Regions from separate parts of the Streptomyces rectiviolaceus genome, predicted to be linked through region 2. Evidence: riboswitches for the same ligand, from Rfam matches in the RefSeq annotation. Region 2 holds a riboswitch; the other holds the start of a gene.
The links. A riboswitch is a leader RNA that binds a small molecule or an ion and turns the genes downstream of it on or off. The one in region 2 is predicted to bind glycine.
Positions count from the first base shown of each region.

Region 1 (4,411 bases), on a different contig from region 2:
ATGCTGATCATCGCCTCGCAGAACCGGTCGATCTCGACCAGGTCCTCGCTCTCGGTCGGCTCGATCATCAGGGTCCCCGCGACCGGGAACGACATGGTCGGCGCGTGGAAGCCGTAGTCGATGAGCCGCTTGGCGATGTCGTCGACACTGACACCGGTCGCCTTGCTCATCGGGCGCAGATCGATGATGCACTCGTGCGCGACGAGCCCGCCGGGGCCGGTGTAGAGCACCGGGTAGTGCGGCTCGAGGCGCTTGGCGATGTAGTTCGCGGAGAGCACGGCGACCTGCGTGGCGCGCTTGAGGCCCTCACCGCCCATGAGGCGTACGTACGCCCAGGAGATAGGCAGGATTCCGGCCGATCCCCACGGCGCCGCGGAGATCGGACCGACGCCCGTCTCGGGGCCCGCGGCGGGCTGCAGCGGGTGGTTGGGCAGGTACGGCGCGAGGTGCTCGCGCACACCGACCGGGCCGACGCCGGGGCCACCGCCGCCGTGCGGGATGCAGAAGGTCTTGTGCAGGTTCAGGTGCGAGACGTCGCCGCCGAACTTGCCCGGCTGGGCGAGACCCACCAGGGCGTTGAGGTTCGCCCCGTCGACGTAGACCTGGCCGCCCGCCTCGTGCACCTGTGCGCAGATGTCCGCGACGTGCTCCTCGAACACCCCGTGCGTGGACGGGTAGGTGATCATGAGCACGGACAGCTCTTCGCGGTGCTTCTCGATCTTGGCGCGCAGGTCCTCGATGTCGATCTCGCCGTCGTCGCTGGTCTTCACGACGACGACCTTCATTCCGGCCATCACGGCGCTCGCGGCGTTGGTGCCGTGCGCCGAGGACGGGATGAGGCAGACGGTGCGCTGCTCGTCGCCGTTGGCGCGGTGGTAGCCGCGCACGGCGAGCAGTCCGGCAAGCTCGCCCTGCGAACCCGCGTTGGGCTGCAGCGAGACCTTGTCGTATCCGGTGACCTCGGCGAGCCGCTCCTCCAGCTCACGGATGAGCGTCAGATATCCCTGGGCCTGCTGGGCGGGCGCGAAGGGGTGCAGCTGCCCGAACTCGGGCCAGGTGACCGGCTCCATCTCCGTGGTCGCGTTGAGCTTCATGGTGCAGGAGCCCAGCGGGATCATCCCGCGGTCGAGCGCGTAGTCACGGTCGGCCAGCTTGCGCAGGTATCGCAGCATGGCGGTCTCGGAGCGGTACTGGTGGAAGACGGGGTGCGTGAGGTAGTCGTCGGAGCGCAGCAGGCCGCCGGGGAGCGTGTCCTCGGTCTCCGCGTCCAGCGCCTCGATGTCGGCCTTGACCCCGAACGCGGTCCAGATCGCGGTCAGTTGCCTGCGCGTGGTGGTCTCGTCGCAGGCCAGGGAGACGTGGTCGGCGTCGATCTGGTGGATGTTGACGCCACCCTCGCGGGCCGCGGAGACGAGCTCATCGGCCTTGCCGGGCACCCGCACGGTCAGGGTGTCGAAGTACGCGCCGTGCACGACCTCGACCCCGCCGGCGGTGAGCCCCGCGGCGAGCACGGTCGCGTAGCGGTGGGTGCGCCGCGCGATGGTCTTGAGGCCCTCGGGTCCGTGGTAGACCGCGTACATTCCGGCCATCACGGCGAGCAGCACCTGAGCGGTACAGATGTTGCTGGTGGCCTTCTCGCGGCGGATGTGCTGCTCACGGGTCTGCAGCGCGAGCCGGTAGGCCTTGTTGCCGTCCGCGTCCACGGAGACACCGACGAGCCGCCCCGGCAGGCTGCGCGCGAACTTCTCGCGCACCGCCATGTAACCGGCGTGCGGGCCGCCGAAGCCCATCGGGACGCCGAAGCGCTGAGTGGTGCCCACGGCGATGTCGGCGCCCAGCTCACCGGGCGAGGTGAGCAGCGTCAGGGCCAGCAGGTCCGCGGCGACGGAGACGATGGCACCGATCTCGTGCGCCTGCTCGATGAGGGGCTTGATGTCGCGTACGGCACCGGAGGCGCCGGGGTATTGGATCAGTACGCCGACGACACCGCGCTCGGCGACCTCGGCCGGGATGCCCTCGCTCAGATCGGCGACGACGACCTCGACACCGGCCGGCTCGGCGCGGGTCTGGATGACGGCGATCGTCTGCGGCAGGGCGTCGGAGTCGACGAGGAAGGCACCGTCCTTGACCTTGCCCATGCGCCGCGACAGGGCCATGGCCTCGGCGGCGGCGGTCCCCTCGTCGAGCAGCGAGGCACCGGAGGTGGGCAGCCCGGTCAGCTCGGCGACGACGGTCTGGAAGTTGAGCAGCGCCTCGAGCCGACCCTGGGAGATCTCGGGCTGATACGGCGTGTAAGCGGTGTACCACGCCGGGTTCTCCATGACGTTCCGCAGGATCACCGGCGGAGTGAAGGTCCCGTAGTAACCGAGCCCGATCATGGAATCAAGAACTTGGTTACGGTCAGCGAGGGAGCGCAGCTCGGCCAGGACCTCGGCCTCGGTACGCGCTCCCGGCAGGTTCAGCGCCTCGGCGTTCTTGATCACATCCGGCACGGCGGCGGCGGTCAGCTCGTCGAGCGAGCCGTATCCGACGTGCGCGAGCATCTTGGCCCGTGCTTCCACATCGGGACCGATGTGGCGCTGCTCGAAGGGAATGCCCTGCTCGAGCTGGGAGAGCGGGATGCGAGGGGTGGCGGTCATAGCGGAGGCCTCCTGGTCTGACGCTGGTCTGACGCGACCTGCGAGGGGCACCACGGCGCGGGTACCCGGACGGCCTCCCCCTCTGTCATCTCAACCTGAGAGTTTCACCGGTCCACGCCCCGTGACAGGGCGACGCACCGGCTTTCACCGTCGGTGAGGAAGGGTTCCGAACGTGCCCGCCCGACGCCCGCCCTACTTTCCAGAGTGACCTCGTCCGTGCGGTACAGGGGCCTGAGAGATTCCGGGGAGGAGTTGCTCCTTCGGCGCCTCCGGTGTCTCCACCGGAGAGCTCTCCCGCACGGGGTCAGCAGCCATGCGCCAGCCTACCAGCGAGGACTGCGGCCGATCCCTCGAGTGGCCGCCTGCCCCGAAGTGCTCTTTCGTAGTGATTACGAACGAACAAGGATGAGTTACGCCCCACTTCGACAAGCCTCGACCAGTTGGAGGGCCCGTGCAGACCGATATCGATCCGCGCAACCTGATCGGCCGGAAGGCGTTCGACCGGAGCGGGGCCAAGATCGGCACGATCGACGAGGTCTATCTCGACGACGCCACCGGCGCCCCTGAGTGGGCGGCCATACGCACCGGCCTGTTCAGCCGGGACGCGTTCGTCCCCCTGGAGCCCAGCGAGCTCACGAAAGACGGCACCCTGCGCATCCCCTTCGAGCGCTCCCTGATCAAGGACGCCCCCGATTTCGGCGTGGGCCGCCATCTCTCCCCCGAACAGGAACTGCAGCTCTACCACCACTACGGCCTGGACATCACGCCCCCGGAGCCACCGCCGCCGGACCAGGACTTCGGCAACATCGCAGGCCAGGACGGCACCTGACGCTCGCAGGACGCCCTGGTGACCACAGCGGCAGCCACCGACCTCACCGCGGCTCCAGCTCCTCAGGAGATGCCACCAACGGCAAGGGCTCCGCGGGCTCGAGCGCCGGATCATCCGTACGGAACGTCCGCACCCGCCCCGGCGCCGACGACTCCGGCGTCTCGAAGCGAACCGTGACGCGCCCGAGGCCACTGCCCTGCACCCACCCGTGCCCGTACTCGGCATGCCGCACATCGTGCCCGGCGGCCCACCGCCGCTCGGCCGGAACGACCGGCTCCGTCACCGTCTCGCCCACGGGTTCCTCCGCGGCCTCCCCGGCCCGCTCCTTCCCGGCCCGCTCCTCCTCGGCCCGCTCCTCCTCGGCCTCTCGCCGCGCCTCCAGGGCCTCCACGGCTTCGGCCTGCGCCTGGGCCTGGGCCTGCGCGAAGAGGTCCTCCTGCGTGTAGTCGGCGAGCCCCGTGACGCCCACCCCGAGGAGCCGCACGCCTCCGGTGGTGTCCACGGACTCCAGCAACCGCGCGGCGGCCTCCCGCACCACCCCGGGGTCGTCCGTCGGCCCACGCAGCGTCTCGGAGCGCGTCAGGGTCGAGAAGTCGAACCGCCGCACCTTCAGGACGATGGTCCGCCCCGAGTGCCCCGCCGCCCGCAACCGCTCCACACACCGCTCGGCGAGCCGCGCGACCTCGCCCCTGACCCGTACCCGGTCGTGGATGTCCACGTCGTACGTGTCCTCGACGCTGACCGACTTGGACTCCCGCTCCGCCACCACGGGCCGCTCGTCCCGCGCAAGGGCCATCGCGTACAGCGCGCTCCCGTGCGACTTCCCGAGCAGCCGTACGAGCTCGTCCTCGCCCGCCCCGGCGATCTCCCCCACCGTCGTGATCCCGCCCCGCCGCAGATGGTCCCCGGTGGCAGGACCCACACCGGGCAGAATCCGCACCGA
Region 1 is NZ_BAAAUG010000192.1:26,251-30,661, forward strand. It holds gene gcvP (aminomethyl-transferring glycine dehydrogenase) at 1-2,639, opposite strand, end outside; glycine riboswitch at 2,849-2,946, opposite strand; gene ABD378_RS39620 (PRC-barrel domain-containing protein) at 3,091-3,468, shown strand; gene ABD378_RS39625 (DNA polymerase IV) at 3,512-4,411, opposite strand, start outside.
Region 1: another riboswitch for glycine. It lies ahead of gcvP (aminomethyl-transferring glycine dehydrogenase); the one in region 2 lies ahead of gcvT (glycine cleavage system aminomethyltransferase GcvT).

Region 2 (4,411 bases):
TCGAAGAGGCGTACGCGTCCGCCGGTCGCGGGCCCGTCGAGCGGGGTGCGCCCGGCCCGGCAGAGCTCGGCGACGGCAGGGGGCGGCAGCGGTACGCCGACCGTGCCGTCCGGGTTGACCGCGATGCCCATCTGCGGGGGGAGGCCGCGCGCGAACTCCACGGCGGGCGCCACCGTGCAGCCCATCCGGCCGCCGGTGGCCTGCTGGAACTGCTGCTCGGAGCTGAAGACGGGGACGTACGCCTGTCCTTCGATCTCCAGCGTGGGCAGGTCGAGGGTGCCGCTGTCCGGTGCCCCGCCGTTCGGCAGCGGGACCCAGAGGTGGCTGCGGCCGAGCACCTCGACGATGCGGGCCCCCGCGGACGCCTGAGGTGCGCCGGGCGTGCCCAGGGATGCCGCGAGCACCTCTTCGAGTTCGTTGCCCGGCCATCCTCCATAGGGATGGGCGTGTGCCTGCGCCGGAATGTTCATCTGTCTGTCCAACCCCTGCTCTGTCCCGCTCCGCCTGCGGCACGACCCTAACGTGACGGGCGGCCCCCGACGCGGCGGGCGGCTCAGTCCCCGAAGCCGATCCCCCGCAGCACGCCGGCCGCCGTCCGGTCGAGCAGCACCGCCGAGCCGCAGCCGCGCGGCAGATCGCCCCGCTCGGCGGCGCCCACCAGACGGGCGACCGTCCTGCGGTGGCGCGCGAAGGCGTACCGCGACACGCCGCGGCCGCGCGAGAGCTGGCCCTCTATGGCGGTGTCCGGCGGCACGTCCAGCAGCAGCAGGTGCAGCGTCGTGCCGCGCCGCACGGCCTCGCGGGCCAGCCAGCGGCGCACCCACGCCTGGGTGCCGCAGTCGTGCACCACGACACTCTCGCCGGAGCGCAGGGCCCTGCGCAGGCCCGCGTAGTGCGCGAGGCGGACCAGGGGGCGGTACACCGCGTACGGCAGCAGGGTCGGCATGCGCCGGGCCCAGCGGTCGCGGGTGTCCTGCGAGTCGATGCGCGGGCCCGCGACGGCTCTGCGCATCAGCGTGGACTTGCCGCTGCCCGGCAGCCCGGAGACGACGATCAGGTCGCCTTCGCCGAACGTGAGCCGGTGCGGACTGTGGCCGGTCCGCTGCCGCAGGTCGCGGACGACGGCCGCCGGCAGGGGGCCGCAGCTCTCCCTGGTGGGGGCGGCGGCCTGTTTGGGCAGGGCCACCCCTGTGTTGGTCGCGTAGACGCTCGTCCTGCGCACCGTGATCGGCCTCCCCATAGCGGTCACGTACCTGCTTACCGCAGCTTCCCCGGCAAGTGTAAAGAGAAGGTAATGCGGCACAAGGGCATTACTCGACTGGCACTGCCCTGTGACGGAGCCCCGTGCAATGATGTGCGCGCAAACTCCATACAGGCCGTTTGAATCCGCGCGGGAGAGTTCCCGGTGAACCGTCGTACGACATGACGACGCACCGGGGCGCCGAAGGAGCAAGTCCCTCCCTTGAATCTCTCAGGCCCCGTACCGCGCGGGCGAGGCACATCTGAAAAGCGGGCCGCCCACGCGGCTCCACCCAAGGTGCAAGTCATGACCCCTTATACGGACGGGTCGTGGTGAACCTCTCAGGTTCCGATGACAGATGGGGAGGATCGACCTCGCCCGTCATGCCCTGGGAGTTCCACGTATGAGTACCGCCCCCCGTCTGACCGCCCTCGACGCCGTGCACCGTGCGCTCGGCGCGACGATGACCGACTTCGCGGGCTGGGACATGCCGCTCCGCTACGCCAGCGAGCGCGACGAGCACATCGCCGTCCGCACCAAGGCCGGTCTCTTCGACCTCTCCCACATGGGCGAGATCACGGTCACAGGCCCTGAAGCCGTGAACTTCCTGAACTTCTCGCTGGTCGGCAACATCGGCTCCGTCGGCGTCGGCCGCGCCCGCTACACGATGATCTGTGCCGAGGACGGCGGCATCCTGGACGACCTGATCGTCTACCGCCTCGGCGAGACCGAGTACATGATTGTCGCCAACGCCTCGAACGCGCAGGTAGTGCTCGACGCGCTCACCGCCCGCGCCGACAGCTTCGACGCCGAGGTCCGCGACGACCGCGACGCGTACGCCCTGCTCGCCGTCCAGGGCCCCGAGTCCCCCGGCATCCTGAAGTCACTCACGGACGCCGACCTGGACGGCCTGAAGTACTACGCGGGCCTGCCGGGCACCGTCGCGGGCGTCCCCGCGCTGATCGCCCGCACGGGCTACACCGGCGAGGACGGCTTCGAGCTCTTCGTCGCGCCCGGTGACGCCGAGAAGCTGTGGGGTGCGCTGATGGAGGCGGGCGAGCCCGTCGGTCTGGTCCCGGCCGGGCTCTCCTGCCGCGACACGCTGCGCCTTGAGGCGGGCATGCCGCTGTACGGGCACGAGCTGACCGCGGAGCTGACGCCCTTCGACGCCGGTCTCGGCCGGGTCGTGAAGTTCGAGAAGACCTCGCAGTCCGACACCTTCGTGGGGCGCGAGGCGCTCGCGGCCGCCGCCGAGCGCGCCGAGACCGCTCCCCCGCGCAAGCTGGTGGGCCTGATCGCTTCCGGCCGCCGCATTCCGCGGGCGGGCTTCTCCGTGGTCGCCGACGGCAAGATCATCGGCGAGGTCACCTCTGGTGCGCCCTCCCCGACGCTGGGCAAGCCGATCGCCATCGCGTACGTCGACGCGGCGCACGCGACCCCCGGGACCAAGGGTGTCGGCGTGGACATCCGGGGCACGCACGAGCCGTACGAGGTCGTGGCGCTGCCGTTCTACAAGCGCCAGAAGTGACACTTCCGCCCCAGTGGTAACCCGGAAGTGACCCCACGCACATCTTTCTCGTTCCGCAGCACCCACCCGCGTACAGGAGAATTCAGGTCATGAGCAACCCCCAGCAGCTGCGTTACAGCAAGGAGCACGAGTGGCTCTCGGCCACCGAGGACGGTGTGGCGACGGTCGGCATCACGGAGCACGCGGCCAACGCGCTCGGTGACGTCGTCTACGCGGACCTTCCCGAGGCCGGCGCCGCGGTGACCGCGGGCGAGACCTGCGGCGAGCTCGAGTCGACGAAGTCGGTCAGCGACCTGTACTCGCCGGTGAGCGGCGAGGTCGTCGAGTCGAACCAGGACGTCGTGGACGACCCGTCGAAGGTCAACTCCGCCCCGTTCGAGGGTGGTTGGCTCTTCAAGGTACGGATCACGGAGGAGCCGAAGGACCTGCTCTCCGCGGACGAGTACACCGAGTTCTCCGGCAGCTGAAGCCCCCCGAAGACCCTTAGGGACCACCTGATGTCGCTTCTCAACACCCCTCTCCACGAGCTGGACCCGGACGTCGCCGCCGCCGTCGACGCCGAGCTCCACCGTCAGCAGTCCACCCTGGAAATGATCGCCTCGGAGAACTTCGCTCCGGTCGCGGTCATGGAGGCCCAGGGCACGGTCCTCACCAACAAGTACGCCGAGGGCTACCCCGGCCGCCGCTACTACGGCGGCTGCGAGCACGTCGACGTCACCGAGCAGATCGCGATCGACCGGATCAAGGACCTGTTCGGCGCCGAGTACGCCAACGTCCAGCCGCACTCCGGCGCCTCCGCCAACCAGGCCGCCCTCTTCGCGATCGCCAAGCCCGGCGACACGATCCTCGGCCTTGACCTGGCGCACGGCGGCCACCTCACCCACGGCATGCGCCTGAACTTCTCCGGCAAGCAGTTCAACGTGGTCGCGTACCACGTCGACGAGGCCGGTCTTGTGGACATGGCCGAGGTCGAGCGCCTGGCCAAGGAGAACAGCCCGAAGGTGATCATCGCGGGCTGGTCCGCCTACCCGCGCCAGCTGGACTTCGCCGAGTTCCGCCGGATCGCCGACGAGGTCGGCGCCTACCTGTGGGTCGACATGGCGCACTTCGCCGGGCTCGTCGCCGCAGGGCTGCACCCGAACCCGGTGCCGTACGCGGACGTGGTGACCTCCACCACGCACAAGACGCTCGGCGGCCCGCGCGGCGGCGTCATCCTGGCCCGCAGCAAGGAGTTCGCGAAGAAGCTGAACTCCGCGGTCTTCCCCGGCTTCCAGGGCGGCCCCCTGGAGCACGTGATCGCGGCCAAGGCCGTCTCCTTCAAGGTCGCGGCCTCCGAGGAGTTCAAGGAGCGCCAGCAGCGCACCCTGGACGGCGCCCGCATCCTGGCCGAGCGCCTGGTGCAGGACGACGCGAAGGCCGTCGGCGTCGACGTCCTGTCCGGCGGCACGGACGTGCACCTGGTCCTCGTGGACCTGCGCAACTCCGAGCTCGACGGCCAGCAGGCCGAGGACCGCCTCCACGAGGTCGGCATCACGGTCAACCGCAACGCGGTCCCGAACGACCCGCGCCCCCCGATGGTGACCTCGGGCCTGCGGATCGGTACGCCCGCGCTCGCGACCCGTGGCTTCCAGGAGGACGACTTC
Region 2 is NZ_BAAAUG010000078.1:60,055-64,465, forward strand. It holds gene ABD378_RS22735 (enhanced serine sensitivity protein SseB) at 1-470, opposite strand, end outside; gene ABD378_RS22740 (AAA family ATPase) at 554-1,240, opposite strand; glycine riboswitch at 1,382-1,496, shown strand; glycine riboswitch at 1,497-1,608, shown strand; gene gcvT (glycine cleavage system aminomethyltransferase GcvT) at 1,644-2,768, shown strand; gene gcvH (glycine cleavage system protein GcvH) at 2,858-3,235, shown strand; gene glyA (serine hydroxymethyltransferase) at 3,266-4,411, shown strand, end outside.